One region of the Nocardioides sp. NPDC047086 genome, then DNA from elsewhere that is predicted to be linked to it. Evidence: riboswitches for the same ligand, from Rfam matches in the RefSeq annotation. Region 1 holds a riboswitch; each other region holds the start of a gene.
The links. A riboswitch is a leader RNA that binds a small molecule or an ion and turns the genes downstream of it on or off. The one in region 1 is predicted to bind cobalamin.
Positions count from the first base shown of each region.

Region 1 (4,530 bases):
GACGCCGTCCTCGCGCGGGTACATCTCGTCGGCGAGGTCGCCGGCGGTGGCGGCGATGGTCTCGTAGCGCTCCCGGACGCTCTGGTCCGCGACGGTGTACTTCGCCTTGAACATGGCGTAGCCCGCCGTGGTCATGAAGGCCGGCACGGTGCCCTCGGCCTGCAGTGCCTTGCGCTCGGTGGAGAGCGCCTCCCAGTTGCTGTTGCTGCCCATTAGAAGCTGAACTCCGTCTCGCCGATGTTGCGGTTGTATTCGTTGCCGGTGACCTGGAAGAAGTCGTGGAACTGGGTGCCGTTGATGCCGTTGTAGAACCACTCGGCGATCGGGTTGACCTCGACGTCGAACAGCGGCTCCATCCGCATGTTCTGCAGCGTCATGTCGACCCGGGACTTCACGAACGCCTCCAGGTCGGCCTGGTCGATGCCGGCGATCGGACCGTGGGCGAAGAGCATCTCGACGATCCGGGCCTCGTGGACGTAGAGGTGCTCGGCCACGCTCCGGACACGGGCGAAGAGATCATCCCGCTCGGCCTCGAACTTGTCGGCGGGGACGGTGGCGGCGTACTCCTCCAGGGTGGTGTTGAAGAGCCAGGCGCCGCCGGTGGCGTGCAGGTTCTCGTCGCGGGCGGAGAAGTTGATCCCGCTGATCACGTTCTGCAGCAGGTTCTTGCCGCCGGACTGGAAGTGCTTGAGGAAGGCGAAGTTGGAGTAGAGGACGCAGTTCTCCATCAGCGTGAAGACGCTCAGCGCGTAGAGCAGGTCCTCATCGGCGATCGCGTCCCACACGAAGGCGATCCGCTCGGCCAGCACCGGGTCGTTCTTGTAGGAGTCGTAGAACTCCTCGGTGTCGATCATCAAGACCTTGTTGAGCTTCGCGTAGAACGGCGCGTGCATGTTCAGCTCGGCGAAGGAGAAGGCGTTGGTCATCATCTGGATCTCGGGCCGCGGGAACGCGTGGAAGAGCCGGTCGCCCCACACCTCGCCACCGAGGATCAGCTCGTAGATGGTGAAGAGCTTCAGCGTCGTCTTGACCGCGGCCTGCTCGGCGTCGGTCATGTTGACCAGGAAGTCCTGCTTGTCGTTCTCGACCGGGATCTCCTCGGCCGTCCAGAAGATGCTGCGCTGCTTCTTGGCCAGGTCCTCGGCCATCGGATAGTCGAAGACGTACGCCGACTTCTCGGTGCGGATCGGTAGACCCTCGGTGTCGATCATCTCATCAGCCCCCCTTTGCCCGCGGGCCCCGCGGCCCGCTCGGATGTCTCATGCATCCGTGCCGGGGCAGGAGAGGACGGCGTCGTACGCGCTCGATCCCCTGACCTTCCCTCGAGGTCGCGGACCCCACCATGAGGTGGGCACTGGCAGGTCTTCGGACTCGTGGGCGTCATCGTGCTCGGTCCTAGTGGCCGTCGCTTCCCAGGAGCCGGCTTGCTCCCAGTGCTTCGTGACGGCGGTCGTTCCCACTCACCGCTGCGGGGCAGTCCCGGACTCACACCGGGTTCCCTCTTGCCTCTCCCGCCCCGTTGCCGAGGAGGGAGAACCAGCTGCGAGGACCACTATATGCGGGAATTACACCAATGCAACTTCCTAGATGTTGTGCTTCGTCGTGTCGTCGGCAAAGTGGTCGAGACGTGCGCCGAGGGGGCGTGCTAGCCTCTGCGCCGAGTCGAACGCATCCTGATGGATGCCAGGGAACTCCGGTGTGAATCCGGGACTGGCGCGCAGCGGTGAGGGCGACGGCGACGCTAGGTAGCCACTGGGGACCGACTCCCTGGGAAGGCAGCGTCGCCGGTTGAACCCGAGTCCGAAAACCTGTCGGCTCAGATGTTCGTCATGGCCCTCGCGACCAGGGTCCAGAGGACCTGAGAGGCCGACCTGCGTGCTGACGCCGAGCCGTGAGACCCCGACCCTGATTTCACGCCCTGCCCGAGCCGGGAGACGACGGGTGCCGTTCGTGCCGCTGGTCGTCGGGCTGCTGCTCGCCTCGGCGCTCAGCGCTGTCGTGTCCGTGGCCTTCGGCTCCGAGCGGATCCCTGTCGGCGAGATCGTCGCGACCGTCGCCGACCGGCTCCGCGGTGAGGTGCCGGGGAGGTGGGACGTGATCGTGTGGGAGCTGCGCGTGCCGAGAGCCCTGATGGCGCTCGCGGTGGGCGCGGGCCTGGCCGTCGCCGGTGCCGGCATGCAGACGCTGGTCCGCAACCCGCTCGCCGACCCGTTCCTGCTCGGGATCAGCTCCGGTGCCTCGGTAGGAGCGACGGCGGCGATCACCACAGGTGCGCTGGCCGGTCTCGGCACCTATGCGGTCTCCGGCGGCGCGCTGGCCGGAGCGGTCGGCTCGGCGATGCTGGTCTGGCTGGTGGCCACCGCGCAGGGCGGGTTGACCCCGATCCGGTTGGTGCTCTCCGGGGTCGTGCTCTCCTCCGGCCTCTCCGCGATCGCCTCGTTCCTGGTCTTCATGAGCGACGATCCCCGTGCGGCCGACTCGGTGATGTTCTGGATGCTGGGCAGCGTCGGCGGCGCCAGCTGGGAGAAGCTGTGGCTGCCTGCGGCCCTCAGCCTCGTCCTGGGTCTCGGGATGCTGGCCCTGCACCGCTGGCTGGACGCTCTCGCCGCAGGCCCGGAGACCGCTTCCGCGCTCGGCGTGAACGTCGCGGCGCTGCGTACGACTCTCTTCGTCGCTCTGGCGGTGCTCGTCGGGGTCCTGGTCGCGGTCAGCGGTGGGATCGGGTTCGTCGGGCTGATCGTGCCGCACGCGGCCCGGCTGCTCGTGGGAGCGCGGCACCGGGTGGTGCTCCCGGTCGCGGCCCTGGGCGGTGGGGTGTTCCTGCTGTGGGTCGACGTGCTCGCCCGGCTGGTGGCGCGCCCGCAGGAGATCCCGTTGGGGGTGGTCACCGGGGTCGTCGGGGCGCCGCTGTTCCTCCTGCTGCTGGGCCGTGGCGGCTACCGCTTCGGCAGCGACCGATGAACGCCCCCGGGCCCCGGCCCGCGCTGCGGCTGTGCGGGGTCGCAGCCCGGCTGGGCCAGCGCGACGTACTTCACGACGTCGACCTGGAGGTGCCCGTCGGCACCCGCCTCGGGATCGTGGGCGTGAACGGTGTGGGAAAGTCGACCCTGCTGCGGATCCTCGCCGGAGTGCTGCGGCCGAGTGCCGGGCACGCCTACCTCGACGATGACTCCGGCGACCTCCGTGAGAGCGCCCGGATCAGCTCGCGCGAACGCGCCCGCCGGCTGGCGTACGTCCCCCAGGAAGAGGTCGCCTCCGCGGAGCTGCTCGTCGGTGAGATGGTCGCGCTGGGCCGGGTGCCACGCACCCGGCCGTGGTCCCGGGGCGGACCCCGGGAGCGCGAGATCGTGCGCGCGGCCCTCGATGCCGTCGGTCTGGCTGACCGCATCGACGATCCGTGCGACCGCCTCTCCGGCGGCGAGCGGCGCCGGGCGGTGATGGCCCGCGGCCTCGCGCAGGAGTGCCCGGTGATGCTGCTGGACGAACCCACCAACCATCTCGACGTCGCCTGGCAGCTGCGGCTGCTCCGGACCGTCGCCGAGCGGGCCGAGACGCTGGTCGCGACCATCCACGACCTCGACCTGGCGCTTCGCTCCTTCGACCGGCTCGCGGTCCTCGGGCGGCCGGCGGGCAGCGAGCCGGACAGCGGTCCGGCGACCGTCGTGGCCCATGGGCCGCCGGCCGAGGTGCTCGACACGATCCGGGTCGAGCACCACTTCGGCGTCGGCTCCGTCCAGGTGCCGCATCCAGATCTGGACCAGCCCCATCTGCTCATCCATCCCCGGAAGGACCGCTCGGCATGACCCATCCCATCACCAGACCCGTACGTCACCCCGGACTCGCCTGCCTCGCCGCGCTCGCGCTCGGCACCACGATCCTCACTGCCTGCGGGGCGGAGGAGACGGCCGCTGATGGCGCCTCCGGGCAGGGCGCGATCACCGTCGAGAACTGCGGCGAGAAGCTCACGGTCGACGAGCCGGTCACCGAGCTGTACGCCTACGACGGCGGGATCATCTCCATCGCCCTGGCCGTCGGTGCCCGCGAGGAGCTCGTCGCCGTGACCGGCCTGGCTCGGGACCAGCAGCTGCTCGAGCTCGCCTACCCCGAGGACCGGGTCGACGAGCTCCAGATCGTCGGTGATGACCACCCGACGCTGGAGACGGTCCTGGCGCTCGACCCGCAGATGATGTTCGCGGGCTGGGGCTACGGGTTCAGCGAGTCGCGCAACCTCGTGCCGGAGATGGTGCAGGAGCGGGGCATCGAGACCTACCTGCTCAGTGAGACCTGCCGGCAGGAGGACGGTGACCGGGGCACCATGGAGGCCTGGACGGCGCTGCGTACCGACCTGCTCAACATCGGCGAGCTGACCGGCCACGACCAGACCGCGAAGGAGGTCGTGGCCGACATCGACCAGCGCCGCGAGGCCCTGGAGAGCGCTCCGAAGCCCGAGAAGGAGCCGACCGCGTTCCTCTTCGACTCCGGCACCGACGCGATCTTCACCTCCGGCTCCTTCGGTGGCCCCCAGGCGAT
Region 1 is NZ_JBEYUV010000073.1:1,738-6,267, forward strand. It holds gene ABZ796_RS27300 (ribonucleotide reductase N-terminal alpha domain-containing protein) at 1-213, opposite strand, end outside; gene ABZ796_RS27305 (ribonucleotide-diphosphate reductase subunit beta) at 213-1,211, opposite strand; cobalamin riboswitch at 1,339-1,556, opposite strand; cobalamin riboswitch at 1,647-1,831, shown strand; gene ABZ796_RS27310 (iron ABC transporter permease) at 1,942-2,961, shown strand; gene ABZ796_RS27315 (ABC transporter ATP-binding protein) at 2,958-3,803, shown strand; gene ABZ796_RS27320 (ABC transporter substrate-binding protein) at 3,800-4,530, shown strand, end outside.

Region 2 (4,530 bases), on a different contig from region 1:
CGGGATCCTCGACGCGGGGGAGGCGATCTTCCAGGAGACCCGCCACTTCCACGAGGACACCGGCACCACCTCGGCCGGCCGTCCGAAGTCGGACGCCGACGACTACCGCTACTTCCCCGAGCCGGATCTCGTCCCGGTCGCGCCGTCGCGCGAGTGGGTCGAGGAGCTGCGGGCGAGCCTGCCGGAGCGCACCGCTGACAAGCGGGCCCGCCTGCAGGTCGAGTGGGGCTACTCCGACCTGGAGATGCGCGACGTCTGGGCCGCCGGCGCCTTGTCGCTGATTGAGGCGACTGTCGCCGAAGGAGCCTCCGCACAGGCCGCCCGTAAGTGGTGGATGGCCGAGCTGTCCCGCAGTGCCAACGACCGTGGCGTCGAGCTCGCCGAGGTCGGTGTCACCCCCGTCCAGGTCGCCGAGGTGCAGAAGCTGGTCGACGGCGGTTCGCTGACCGACAAGCTCGCCCGCCAGGTCTTCGAGGGGCTCCTGGCTGGTGAAGGCTCGGTCGCCGAGATCGTCGACGCCCGCGGCCTCGCCGTGGTCTCCGACGACGGTGCCCTCGGCGCCGCCGTCGACGACGCCATCGCCGCCCAGCCCGCGGTCGCGGAGAAGATCCGCGGCGGCAACCAGGCCGCGGCCGGTGCGCTCATCGGTGCGGTCATGAAGGCGACCGGCGGCAAGGCCGACGCCAAGCGTGTCCGCGAGCTGATCCTGGAGAAGCTCGCCTGACGTAGCGACTGTGTTGGTCTCGACACGCTCGGCCGCAGGCGGCCTTCCGGCTCGACCGACGGGGCCTGCCGTCGGTCGAGCCGCCGGAGCCGCTAGGCGAAGGCGTGTCGAGACCAACACAGTCCTGTTCCTGCCACACTGATCTGGTGACCGAGCCCTTCCGTATCGCCCTGCTCATCGACGCCGACAATGCTCCGGCGGCCAAGATCGACGCGATCCTCAATGACCTGGCCGAGTACGGCGAGGTGACGATCCGGCGGGCCTACGGCAACTGGACCAAGCCCGAGCTCAAGGGGTGGATCGAGGAGCTGCACGATGCCGCGATCCGGCCGATGCAGCAGTTCGACCTGACCGCCCACAAGAACGCCTCCGACATGGCGCTCGCCATCGACGCCGTCGAGCTGCTGCACGCGGCGATCCCGGACGCGTTCGCGCTGGTCTCCTCCGACTCCGACTTCACGCCGCTGGTGCACTATCTGCGGGAGAAGGGGCGCGCGGTCTACGGCTACGGCCGGGAGAAGACCCCGGCGCCGTTCAAGAGTGCCTGCACCCGGTTCACCGTGGTGGAGAAGCTCGGCGACTCCGAGGAGGAGACCGACACCGAGACCGGGACCACGCCCGCCCGCAAGCCGTCCTCCTCGGCGACCACGGGGCAGCTGCTCAAGCGCAACGCCCGGCTGATCCAGCTGCTGCGCAACTCCATCGCCGCAGCCGCCGACGACGACGGCTGGGCCCTGGTCGGCACGGTCGTCTCCCGCATCCGCAACCAGTCCTCCGAGGACCCCCGCAACTACGGCTACGCCACCTGGACCAAGCTCATCAAGGCGATCGACCTCTTCGAGCTCAAGGACGAGGGCACCTCGGCGATCGCGGTCAGCGACAAGCGCACCAAGAAGTGACGTACGCCTGCTAGGACGCGTCCGCGGTGCGGTCCTGGTCGCTCGCCGTCTTCGGGCGGGCGCACGTGATCCCCTGGGGCACCGACCCCTGGAGGTGCTTCAGCGCGGCCTTGAAGTCGCGGCAGCGCTCGGCGTCCTCCTTCTTGTTGTAGGGATAGCCGATCGCCGCGTTGACCTTGCCCATGTCGAGGGCGTCCGCGAGCGGGTTGATGTCGCGGGCGACGGTCCAGTACCACCGTGAGATCGGCGCGCTGTGGTCCAGCGACCGGGCCAGCTCGGGCCGGCGGCGCAGGTCGATGTCGAAGTAGGCGCCGGCGTCGGTGTAGTTGGCCTCGCCGGTCAGCTGGATGTAGCCGCGGCCGGCGTACTTCCGCTTGTCGCGGCCCTTGGCGTCGTGGTGGAAGGAGCTCTCGTTGGCGAGCGTGGCCAGGTAGGCCGCCTGTCGGTAGGGGGTCGTGATCCTGGCATCGGACATGGCGCGGTTGAGGCTCGGCAGCCCGGTCTCGACGGTCTGCCGGTTGCCGACCTTGTCGCCGAACATGGCGACCAGATCGGCGTACGTGACCGATGTCCGAGCCGGCTCCGCGACAGCCGTCGTGGCCGGGCAGAGAGCGAGAAGGGTGGCCGAGATCGACGCTGCGACAAGGCCGAGAATCCTGTGGCGCATGGGGACAGAGTGACTGCTCGGTGGCGATCGCGCAAGCGGCGCGGGCCCGGCATAAGATAGCCCCCTCAATCAACACACGCCGTGGTGGGGGAAGCCGGTCGAATCCCGGCGCTGACCCGCAACCGTAGGCCCAGGCACCGAGTGTCCTGAGCGAGCCGGAGCACCTGCCGACGGACGCGTACTGACCTGACGCTGTCGTGGAAAGCAGCGGGTCGGCCCAGGGCCTTCCCGACGAACAGCGTGGAAGGAACCATGAAGAAGACCGTCCTCGGCGGCATCGCCGCCGCCCTCGCCCTCACTTCGCTCGCCGGCTGTGGCGAGAAGACCGTCGAGGAGGGCGAGAAGCCCACCTACGACGCGAAGGTGTCCACCTCGGTGGCCGACTGGCTCGTCGCCCAGGCGCCCGAGGGCGTGGCCCGCAACGCCCAGTACGGCACGGACGACTTCGGGCTCAGCGCCGACATCGGGATCGCGCTGGCCGAGGTCGGTGGCTACGACGAGGAGATCGCCACGATCGCCGCGGCCGTGATGGAGAACAAGAAGGCTTACACCTCGCCCGGGTTCGGCACCGTCACCTCGGCCGGGGCCACCGCGAAGGCGCTGGTCCTCCAGCAGAACGTCGACGCCTCCGACCCCGGGCTGTTGAAGCAGCTCGAGGGCACCGTTGCCGAGAACGGCCGCATCGCCGACGTGCTCGACCCCAAGAACAAGGAGGCGGCCGACTACTCCAACACGATCGGACAGTCGTACGCCGTATGGGCCCTGAACAACGCCGAGAGCAAGGAGGCCGCGGCCGCGACGGAGTTCCTGGCCGGGCAGCAGTGCGAGGAGGGCTGGTTCCGGGTCACCTTCACGGCCGACCCGGCCGCGGCAGATCAGACCTGCGACGCCGACCCGAAGGCCGCCCCGGACGCCGACGCCACCGCGTTCGCGCTGATCGCCCTCTCCTCGGTGGCCTCTCCGGAGGCGGAGAAGGCCGTCAAGGCGGGCGTGGAGTGGCTGAAGGAGACCCAGGCCGAGGACGGTTCGTTCAAGGCGGCGACCGGCAACATCGCCAACTCCAACACCACCGGTCTGGCCGGGTGGGCGTTCGGGCGCGCCGGTGAGACCGCTGCCGCGGAGAAGGCCGCGACCTGGGTCGCCGACCACGTCGTGACCTGTGGCGAGGACGCCGGCGCGGTGGCCTATGACGACGCCGCGCTGACCGAGGCCAACACCAAGGGCCTGACCAAGGAGTCCGAGGGGATGTATCGCCTCGCGGCCGCGCAGGCCCTGCCGTCGCTGGTCTTCCTGCCCAAGGACGCGACCGCGAAGAGCTCGTGCTGATCCTGCGCGATCTCCTGGTGGCCCTGGCGATCCTCGCCGGGGCCACCGCACCCGTCTCCTCGGCAGCCGCATCATCCGCGCCCGAGGCGTGCGACGGGGTCACCGTCGTCGTCGAGCCCAACGCGTTGGGTGGCGACCCCGAGGTCGCCTGTGTCCAGCCCGGGGAGGGCGACACCGGTGCCGATCTGTTCGAGAAGGCCGGACATCCGCTCACCTACGTGACCTCGATGCCCAGCGTCGTGTGCCGTGTCGACGAGCGCCCGAAGGCCGCCGGTTGCGCCCAGATGCCGCCTGCCGATGCGTACTGGTCGCTGTGGATCACCGACGATTCGGGGGCCTGGAGCTACGCCTCCAGAAATGTTACCGAAATCAGCGTGACCTCCGGGCAGGGTGTTGCGTTCACGTGGATAGACGACGATGTCGTTACCGCTCCGGCGACGGAGCTTGGGGATGCTGTGGGGGCGCCCTCAAGCCCGTCGCCGGAGTTATCTCCGGACGACGCGCCTTCCGGCTCGACCCCAGCGGCCGAGCATCTGCCCGCCTGGGTCGCGCCCGCGGGGATCCTCGCCCTCTTCACCGTCGCCGGTGCTGTGTGGTGGCGTCGGCGATGAGCGAGCTGTTTCGTAAGGCCGCGGTCGCGCACCTGCCCCGCGATCTGCACCCGGTCGCCTGGTGGGTCTGGGCGATCGGCCTGGCTGCGTACGCCTCCTTCACCACCAACCCGTTGCTGCTCCTGCTCGTCGTGGGGGTGGTGTCGGTCGTGGTCGCCGCGCGCCGCGGCGAGCAACCGTGGGCGAAGGCGTTCCGGCTCTACGTCGGCCTCGCGGTGTTCATCGTCGTGACCCGGGTGCTCTTCCGGGTCCTTCTGGGCGCGGTGCCGGGTCACGTGCTCATCGATCTTCCCGAGATCCCGC
Region 2 is NZ_JBEYUV010000039.1:16,698-21,227, forward strand. It holds gene gatB (Asp-tRNA(Asn)/Glu-tRNA(Gln) amidotransferase subunit GatB) at 1-724, shown strand, start outside; gene ABZ796_RS23015 (NYN domain-containing protein) at 871-1,623, shown strand; gene ABZ796_RS23020 (hypothetical protein) at 1,634-2,290, opposite strand; cobalamin riboswitch at 2,340-2,477, shown strand; gene ABZ796_RS23025 (prenyltransferase/squalene oxidase repeat-containing protein) at 2,543-3,616, shown strand; gene ABZ796_RS23030 (hypothetical protein) at 3,610-4,227, shown strand; gene ABZ796_RS23035 (energy-coupling factor transporter transmembrane component T) at 4,224-4,530, shown strand, end outside.
Region 2: another riboswitch for cobalamin. It lies ahead of ABZ796_RS23025 (prenyltransferase/squalene oxidase repeat-containing protein); the one in region 1 lies ahead of ABZ796_RS27310 (iron ABC transporter permease).

Region 3 (4,530 bases), on a different contig from region 1:
GGCCTCCTCGATGACTGTTCGGTCCTCGGCGCTGTCGGGTGCCCAGGCCGGGCGGTGGGGGACCCGGCCGAGGGCGACGACGTCGCGGACGCGGAGGTCCTGGCTGGTCGCCGGCTCCTGCTCCACGACCGCCAGCCGCCGTGCGAGGCGGCGCCGGGACATGCCGGTGAGCGGGCGGCCGTCGAGGCTTACGTCTCCGGAGGACGGCGGCCGGAGCCCGGCGAGGATGCGGATCAGTGAGGACTTCCCGGACCCGTTGGGGCCGAGCAGCCCGACGGTGGTGCCGTCCTCGACCCGGAGGGACACGTCGTCGACGACGATCCGGCCACGGGGTGCCCAGCGGACCCGGCCGGCCTCGAGCGCCGTCATCGGCGTGCCCTCATCAGCACCAGCGCGAAGGCCGGCACCCCGACCAGCGCGGTGGCCACCCCGACCGGGAGCTCTTCGGGGTCGATCACCGTCCGGGCCGCGGTGTCGACCCAGATCAGGAAGATCGCGCCGAGCAGCGCGGTGGCCGGGAGCAGCAGCCGGTGTCCGACTCCGACCAGCGCGCGAGCCAGGTGCGGCAGCACCAGTCCGACGAAGCCGATCGCCCCGGACGTGGAGACGATGACGGCCGTCATCAGTGCCGTGAGCACGAGGAGTACGACCCGGATGCGGGTGACGTCGACGCCGAGCGAGGCCGCCGCGTCGTTGCCGAACGCGAACGCGTCCAGCCATCCGGCGCCCGCGACACAGCAGAGCAGCCCGCCGAGCACGATCACCCCGCAGACGAGCACGTCGGTCCAACTCGCCGAGGAGAGCGACCCGAGCAGCCAGAAGAGCACCCCGCGCGTCTGCTCGGCGTCGGCCGCGGTGAACACGATGAACGAGGTGAGCGCGGAGAAGAGCTGGGTGGCGGCGATGCCGGCGAGCACGAGCCGGTCGGTGGTGCCGCCGGCGAGCGAGGCGAGCAGCAGCACCAGCGCGAACGAGACGAGCGCGCCCGCGAACGCCCCGGTCGAGAGGCCGATCGCGCCCGACCCGATGCCGAGCACGACGACCGCGACCGCCCCGGTGGAGGCACCCGAGGAGATGCCGAGCACGAACGGGTCGGCGAGCGGGTTACGCAGCAGCGACTGCAGGATCACCCCGCAGATGGCCAGCCCAGCCCCGCAGATCCCGGCCAGCAACGTACGCGGCAGCCGCAGGTCCCACACGATGCTCTGCTGCAGCAGAGTGAGGTCGGAGGAGCCGAGGCCCACCCGGTCGGCGACCACGCCGTAGACATCGGCGACGCCCAGGTCCGAGGGCCCGACGGTGATGGCACCTGCGACCGAGGCCAGCACCGCCAGGGGAGCGACGCACAGCAGGACCCCGGCGACCCCGATCGCCGAGCCGTCACCCCCGTCGCCCGAGCCGTCACCCCCGTCGCCCGAGCCGTCACGTACGTCGGCCGAGCCGTCACGGCCGTGCCAGGTCGGCCGACCGGGCTGACGCCTCGGCCGACGGGGGTGACGCTTCGGCCGGTCGGGGAGGCGTACCGACATCAGCGGAGGCCGAGGTCGGCGAGCTGGTCGGCGGTGTTCTCCACCGCGTAGACCGTGCGGATCGAGGGGTTGAGCTCGGCGCCGGAGAGGGTCACGAAGCGGTCGTTCTTCACCGCGTCCATCTGCGCGGTCACCGGGTTGCTCTTCAGGTAGTCGATCTTCGCGCGGGCGGTCTCGGCGGTCTGGCTCTTGCGGGTCAGGTCGCCGAGGACGATGACGTCGGGGTTGCGCTCGGCGACGGTCTCCCAGTTGATCTGCGGCCACTCGTCGGTGGTGTCGTCGAAGACGTTCTCGATGCCGAGGGTGCGGCCGATGATCCCCGGGCCGCCGCAGCAGCCGGCCAGGTAGGGCGACTCGGAGTTGGCGAACCAGTACATCGCGCTCACCTCGTCGTCGGGCGCCTTGCTCTCGGCGGCCTCGAGGCGGCGCGTCAGGTCGGCGACGAGCTCCTCGCCCCGTTCGGGGACGCCGAAGATCCGCGCCAGGTCGGTGATCTCCTGGAGGATCGTGTCGATCTCGAGCACATCGTGGCGGGTGCCGTCGTCGTCGCCCTCGTTGTCCTTGAGGCACTCGGCGGGGGAGAGGTAGGAGCCCACGCCGAGCTTCTCCAGGTCCTCGGGCGTGGTCACCCCGCCCTCACCCAGCGTGCTGATGAAGGAGGCGGTGACGAAGTCGGGCTCGGCCTCCAGGACGCGCTCGTAGGAGGGCGCGTTCTCGGCGAGCCGGGGCACGTCCTCGTTGTCGGCGGCGAGCGAGTCGAGCACCGGGTCGGTCCAGTTGGCGGTGCCGGCCATCTTGTCGGCGAGGCCGAGCGAGAGCAGGATCTCGGTGGTGCCCTGGTTGAGCGAGACGACACGCTCGGGCGGTGCCTCGAGGGTGATCTCACGCCCGCAGTTGGTCAGGGTGAGCGGGAAGCCCGCGGCCTCGGTGGCCGCCCGGTCTGCGCCGGCGGGCTGGTCGGCGGAGCAGCCGGCGAGCGCGGAGCCGAGCATCAGGACGGTGCTCGCGGTGAACGTTCGGGCCAGGAAGGGTCGGATGGTGCGGGACAGGTGCACGTCGGTCCTCGAGCAGGTCGCGGGCTGGTGCGCGTCGCCCGTGCTGACCGGCAGCGGTCTGCTGCAGGGCCAGCAGGTCTTCGGACTCGGGATCGACCGGAGCGAGACGCCTTCCCAGGCCCGAGGGCCCAGTGGCACAGTGTCCCGTCCGTCACCCACACCGCTGCGCGTCAGTCCCGGACTCTCACCGGGTTCCCGTGCCGGGACTACGTCCCGAGCGGCTGGCCACACGACCGTAGCAGGCGACCGTGCGCGGGCGGGGTACGACCTCAGCCCTCGCGATGGGCGCTCAGCCCGTCCTCCCCGGGCGCGACCGAAGCGTGGAGCCTGATCGTGTGGTCGTAGTGCTCCTCGGCCATCGGCCGGTAGCCGATCCGCGGCTCCGTCATCACACCCTCGAGACGTACGCTCAGGTCGGCCTCGACGCGCGCGACGGCCTGGGCGTCGATGGTGTCGGCGTCGGTGATCAGGTGCGGTCGGAGCGGGTCCATCCCGGTGTACCAGAACGTGCCGTGCAGCAGCGGCCACAGGACGTCCTCGATGTCTCCGCTGATCCCGCGCGGCCCGAGGGTCGCGGCCCGGTCACCGGCGGTGACCACGGTCAGCGCGCGCTTGCCGACCAGGCCGCCCTTGCCGTACTTGAGCGGCTTGCCGGTCTCCGGGTCCGGTACGTCGAAGGCGAACCCCGACTCGAAGACCCGGTCGATCCAGCCCTTGAGGATGGCCGGCACCGAATACCACCACAGCGGGAACTGCACGACCAGCAGATCGGCCTCCCGCAGCCGCTCCTGGTGGCGGCGTACGTCGGCCTGGCCCTGCTCCACCAGAAGTGGATTGAAACCTTCTCGATAGAGGTCGATCTCGTCGACGCTCCAGCCCGCCGCGCCGAGCGCGTTCACGCCGATCTCGCGCAGCCGTCCGTTGAGTGATGACGCGTGCGGATGTGCCCATACCCAGAGTGCGTGCATGGGGTCCTGAACGCCGTCTGACGCGGTGGGATTCCCGCCTGGATGCGGACGGGCGTCGAAGCGGTCTGAGGACAAAGTCCGGATCTCGCTCAAATTAGCGGCCTCAGAGTGTTGACGTATGTGATTGCCATCACTAGCGTAAACCAGACTTGAAACCTTTCAATTCGAGGAGTTGCCCATGCCGGACACACCCGCCGCACTGGAGCTGCGGGACGTGGCCAAGTCGTTCGGCCCCGTACGCGCCCTCCGCTCCGGAAGCCTCCGGGTCGAGGCCGGATCCATCCACGCGCTCGTGGGGGAGAACGGAGCCGGGAAGTCGACCCTGGTCAAGATCGTCGCCGGGCTCTACCGCCGCGACGCCGGCGACTACCTGCTGGCCGGGGAACAGGTCGACTTCCGCAACACTGCCGACGCCAAGCAGGCCGGGGTCGCGGTCATCTACCAGGAGCCGACCCTCTTCCCCGACCTCTCGGTCACCGAGAACATCTTCATGGGACGTCAGCCGACCAATCGCTGGGGCAGGATCGACCGCGCCGCGATGCGCACCGAGGTCGTCGAGCTCTTCGCCAGGCTCGGAGTCCCGATCGAGCCCGACCGTCCCACCGAGGGCCTCTCGATCGCCGACCAGCAGCTGATCGAGATCGCCAAGGCGCTCTCGCTCGACGCCAAGGTCCTGATCATGGACGAGCCGACCGCCGCCCTCTCGGGCAACGAGGTCGACCGGCTGATGAGCGTGGCGCGCACGTTGCGCGACCAGGGCTGCGCCGTGGTCTTCATCTCCCACCGCTTCGACGAGGTCTTCGCGCTCTGCGACACCATCACGGTGATGCGCGACGGCGGCTACATCTCCACCGACCCCATCTCGGCGGTCACCGAGGACCAGATCGTCCAGCGGCTCGTCGGGCGCGAGGTCTCCGACCTCTACCCGAAGCTCGAGGCCACCGTCGGCAAGCCGCTGCTCGAGGTCAAGGGCCTCAC
Region 3 is NZ_JBEYUV010000006.1:33,821-38,350, reverse strand. It holds gene ABZ796_RS06580 (ABC transporter ATP-binding protein) at 1-369, opposite strand, end outside; gene ABZ796_RS06575 (iron chelate uptake ABC transporter family permease subunit) at 366-1,529, opposite strand; gene ABZ796_RS06570 (ABC transporter substrate-binding protein) at 1,529-2,584, opposite strand; cobalamin riboswitch at 2,638-2,825, opposite strand; gene ABZ796_RS06565 (NAD(P)H-dependent oxidoreductase) at 2,854-3,552, opposite strand; gene ABZ796_RS06560 (sugar ABC transporter ATP-binding protein) at 3,731-4,530, shown strand, end outside.
Region 3: another riboswitch for cobalamin. It lies ahead of ABZ796_RS06570 (ABC transporter substrate-binding protein); the one in region 1 lies ahead of ABZ796_RS27310 (iron ABC transporter permease).

Region 4 (4,530 bases), on a different contig from region 1:
GCTGGAGCACCCGGGCGGCCTCGAGGAGGCCTTCGGCCAGCGGCGTACGTCCTCCGGCGGGCACCTCGTCGAGGCGTGCCGCGGCGAGGTCGACCGACCCGGTCGGCGGCAGCACGAGCTCGGCGCTCTCGCCGCGGAAGGTGATCATCCCGACCTTGTCGCGGCGCCGGTAGGCGTCGAGCAGCAGCGAGAGGACGGCGGCTTTCACCTGGGCCATCCGCTTGCGCGCGGCCATCGACCCGGACGCGTCCACGCAGAAGAGCACCAGGTTGGCCTCGCGGCCCTCGCGGACCGCGGTGCGGAGATCCTCGGTGCGCAGCTCGACCTTCGCGGACGTACGCGGACGGGCGGCCTGCTTGCCCGCGGCCGCCTTGAGCGTCTCGACGAGATGGAGCGAGCCGCGGGTGCTGGTGTTCGCGCCGATCCGGCGGCCGCTGCTGCCGATCGCCTTGCTCCGGCCGCCGGAGCGGCCGGTGCCGAGGCCGGTCGCGGTCAGGAGGCGGGGGCGGTAGGCCGGGGCGGCGGCGGTGACGGACTCGGGCGCGACGCCGGAAGGCGACTGTGGCCGGTCGAGTGCGTCATCGGCTGTGTTGGTTTCGACACCGCTCGCTTCGCTCGCGGGCTCAACCGACGGGGGTTCATCCTCGGTCGAGCCGCCGGAGCCGCTAGGCGGAGGCCCAGCGGAATCTGACTCAGTGAGACCAACAGGGTCACCTTCGGCGCCCGAGTCGTCCCCCGAGCCATCCGCAGGCCCGCCCTCCGGCGGCTCGGGCGGCAGCTCCTCGTCGCCGAGGATGCGGTCGAGCAGGTCCTCGTCGAGACCGGGAGCGTCGAACGGGTTGCGACGGCGGCGGTGCGGCAGCGCGAGCAGGGCGGCGCGGCGGATGTCTTCGCGGGTGACCTCGGAGCGGCCGGCCCAGGCCGCGTGCGCGACCGCGGTGCGCGCGGTGACGATGTCGGCGCGCAGCCCGTCGACCTCGAACGCCGCGCAGACCTCGGCGATCTTGAGCAGCCCGGGCGCGGTGAGCCGGACCTTCCCGACGAGAGTGCGCGCGGTCGAGACCCGTGCGGTCAGGTCGCGCTCGGCGGCGACATAGCGCTCGACGAACGCGGGAGCGTCCAGGTCGAAGGCCATCCGGCGGCGTACGACCTCGGCGCGCAGCGCCGGATCCCGGGGCGCGGCGACCTCGACGGTGAGCCCGAAGCGGTCCAGCAGCTGCGGGCGCAGCTCGCCCTCCTCGGGGTTCATGGTGCCGATCAGCACGAACCGGGCGGCGTGCTCGACCGAGACGCCGTCACGCTCGACCGAGACCCGGCCCATGGCGGCCGCGTCCAGCAGCAGGTCGACCAGGTGGTCGTGGAGCAGGTTGACCTCGTCGACGTAGAGCAGACCCCGGTGTGCCCGCGCGAGCAGGCCCGGCTCGAACTCGACCGCGCCGCGAGAGAGCGCGCTCTCCAGGTGGAGGGAGCCGACGACCCGGTCCTCGGTGGCACCCACCGGGAGCTCGACCAGCCGCACCGGGCGGCTCTCCACGACGGCGGCGGACCCGAAGGGCCCGTCCGGCGACTCCGCGGACGGGTCGGCCGGGTCGATCGAGAACCGGTCCCCGGCGTAGACCGAGATCGAGGGCAGCACGGCCGCCAGGCCACGTACGGCCGTCGACTTCGCGGTCCCCTTCTCGCCACGGACCAGGACCCCGCCGATCTCCGGGGAGATCGTGGTGAGCACGAGCGCGAGGCCCATGTCGTCGAGGTCGTCCGCCTGGCAGCCGAGGACGGCAGAAAATGGGTAGTGCACCGGCATGAGAGGCTCCCGCTCCCTATCGCGTTGGATGGTTGGACGCGGGGCCGGTCTTCGGACTTGTCGAGTCCCCGTGATGGGGCTCGATTCACCGCAGCGGGCCTGTGCCGGATTCTCACCGGCTTCCCAGATTCTCCCCAGTCGGGGCACCTCGCGCCTGTGCGGTCACTGTAGCGTCTGGCCTCATGATCGTCGTGGTGGGCATCGGTGCCGGAGGTTGGGACGAGATTCCCGTACGTCACCAGCATCTGATCCGGGAGTCCCCGGTCCTCCTCGGCGGCAAGCGTCACCTCGACCTCGTCCCGGACGTTCCCGGCCAGCGTCGCGAGCCCTGGCCCTCGCCGCTGCGTGACGGTCTCCCGGCGCTGCTCGACGATGTCGGGGACGCGGTCGCCCTGGCCTCGGGCGACCCGCTGGTCTCCGGCATCGGGACGACCCTGATCTCGCTCCTCGGTCGGGAGAACGTACGCATCGAGCCGGCCGTCTCCTCCGTCGCCCTCGCCCGCGCCCGGATGGGCTGGCCGGCCGAGTCGTGCGTGGCCGTCAGCCTGGTCGGCCGCGACGTGTCGCTGGTCGCCCGCGAGCTCGCACCCGGCCGCCGGATCCTGGCACTCTCCTCCGACGAGTCGACCCCCGCGTCGATCGCGGACCTGCTGGTCTCAGCCGGTTTCGGAGAGTCCGCGATGACCGTGCTGGGCGACCTCGGGGCGGAGACCGAGAGCGCTCGGTCCGCGACCGCTTCGGTGTGGAACGGGGAGTCGCCGCGGCTCAACATCGTGGCGATCGAGTGCGTCGGCGCGCCCCTCTTCGGCTGGACCGCCGGCCTTCCCGACGACGCCTTCGAGAACGACGGCCAGCTGACCAAGCGCGACCTGCGGGCCTCGGCCCTGGCCCGACTGGCGCCCACACCTGGCGCGCACCTGTGGGATGTCGGCGCCGGTGCCGGGTCGATCGGGATCGAGTGGATGCGCGCGCACCCGTCGTGCACCACGACCGCGGTCGAGGCCTCCCCCGAGCGCGCCGCCCGGATCGCCCGCAACGCGGCCCGTCTCGGCGTCCCCGGGCTGAATGTCGTCGAGGGCCGAGCCCCCGATGCGTTGGGCGATCTCCCGGCACCCGACGCGATCTTCATCGGCGGCGGCGCGACCCGCCCCGGCGTGCTCGACACCTGCCTCACCGCCCTCCGCCCCGGCGGCCGGCTCGTGGTCCACGGCGTCACCCTGGAGACCGAGCAACTCCTGGCGCGACAGCATGCCGAACTCGGCGGCGAGCTGACCCGGATCTCGGTCGAGTCCGTCGACGCCATCGGCACCTTCCGCGGCTGGGCCCCTCAGCGCACGGTGGTGCAGTGGTCCTACAGCGCGCCTTTTACTAGACGATGACACCTGGTGAATCCACCTAGTTCACAAGGTGTCATCGTCTAGTAAAAGCTCCGCATCTCATGCGAGGACGATGCGCTTCAGCTCTGATCGAAGAGGATGTACTTCTTCACCCGCCGATTCTGACGGACTACCCGAACTTCTCCTCGTGGACCACCGTCGAGAGCGGTGAGCGGTGGCGCCAGCCGAAGCGCTCCAGGTCCGGGGTGTCGGGAAGGTCGGCCACAGGGCCGACGCAGAGCCAGGCGACAGGACGTACGCCCTCGGGCATCCCGACCAGGTCGCGCAGGAACTCCTCGCGGTAGAAGCTGACCCAGCCGACGCCGAGGCCCTCGGCGGTGGCGGCGAGCCAGAGGTTCTGGATGGCGCAGACGACCGAGTAGAGGCCCGCGTCGGCGATGGCATGGCGGCCGAGGACGTTGGGGCCGCCGCGGGTCGGGTCGTAGCCGACCACGATGCCCAGCCCGGACTCGCGGATGCCCTCGATCTTGATCCGGGAGAAGGTCTCGGCCCGCTCGCCGGACAGGGTGGCGGCGAAGGTCTCCCGTTCGCTCGCGACGTGGGCGTGGAAGCGGTCGAGGCGGTCGGCGTCGCGTACGAGCACGAAGTCCCACGGCTGCGACATCCCGACGCTCGGGGCGGCGTGGGCTGCCGAGAGGACCCGCTCGAGGACGTCGGGTGGGATCGGCTCGCCGGTGAACTCCGCGCGGGTGTCGCGGCGGCGGTTGATCGCGTCATAGAGGTCCATCAGGCGCAGAGCTCCATCAGGCACGCACCCGAGCGGCGTCGTAGAGGAACGACTCACCCCCGTCGCGGGCCAGCGCGGGCCCGGCGAGGATGACGGCCGCCTGCCGCAGCCCCGCGTCCTCGACCGCGTCGGCGATCGTCGCCACCGTTCCACGCAGCACCCGCTCCGCGGGCTGGCTGGCACGGTAGACGACCACGACCGGGCACTCCGGGCCGTAGTAGGGCAACAGCTCGGCCATCAGCTCGCGGGTGCGCCGGATCGCCAGGTGGAGCACGAGCGTGGCGCCGGTCGCGGCGTACGCGGCGAGGGACTCCCCCTCCGGCATGGCCGTCGACCGTGCCTGGGTCCGGGTGAGGACGACCGACTGCGCCACCAGCGGAACGGTCAGCTCCCGCCCCACCAGCGCGGCCGCGGCCGCATAGGCGGGCACCCCGGGGGTCACGTCCCACGGCACCTCGGCCGCATCGAGCCGCCGTGTCTGCTCCGCGACCGCCGAGTAGACCGAGGGGTCGCCGGAGACGAGGCGTACGACCTGCTTGCCCCCACGATGGGCGGCGACGATCTCGCCGACGATCTGGTCCAGATCGAGCTTCTGGGTGTCG
Region 4 is NZ_JBEYUV010000063.1:2,630-7,159, forward strand. It holds gene ABZ796_RS26615 (VWA domain-containing protein) at 1-1,804, opposite strand, end outside; cobalamin riboswitch at 1,829-1,970, opposite strand; gene cbiE (precorrin-6y C5,15-methyltransferase (decarboxylating) subunit CbiE) at 1,987-3,183, shown strand; gene bluB (5,6-dimethylbenzimidazole synthase) at 3,311-3,952, opposite strand; gene cobM (precorrin-4 C(11)-methyltransferase) at 3,945-4,530, opposite strand, start outside.
Region 4: another riboswitch for cobalamin. It lies ahead of ABZ796_RS26615 (VWA domain-containing protein); the one in region 1 lies ahead of ABZ796_RS27310 (iron ABC transporter permease).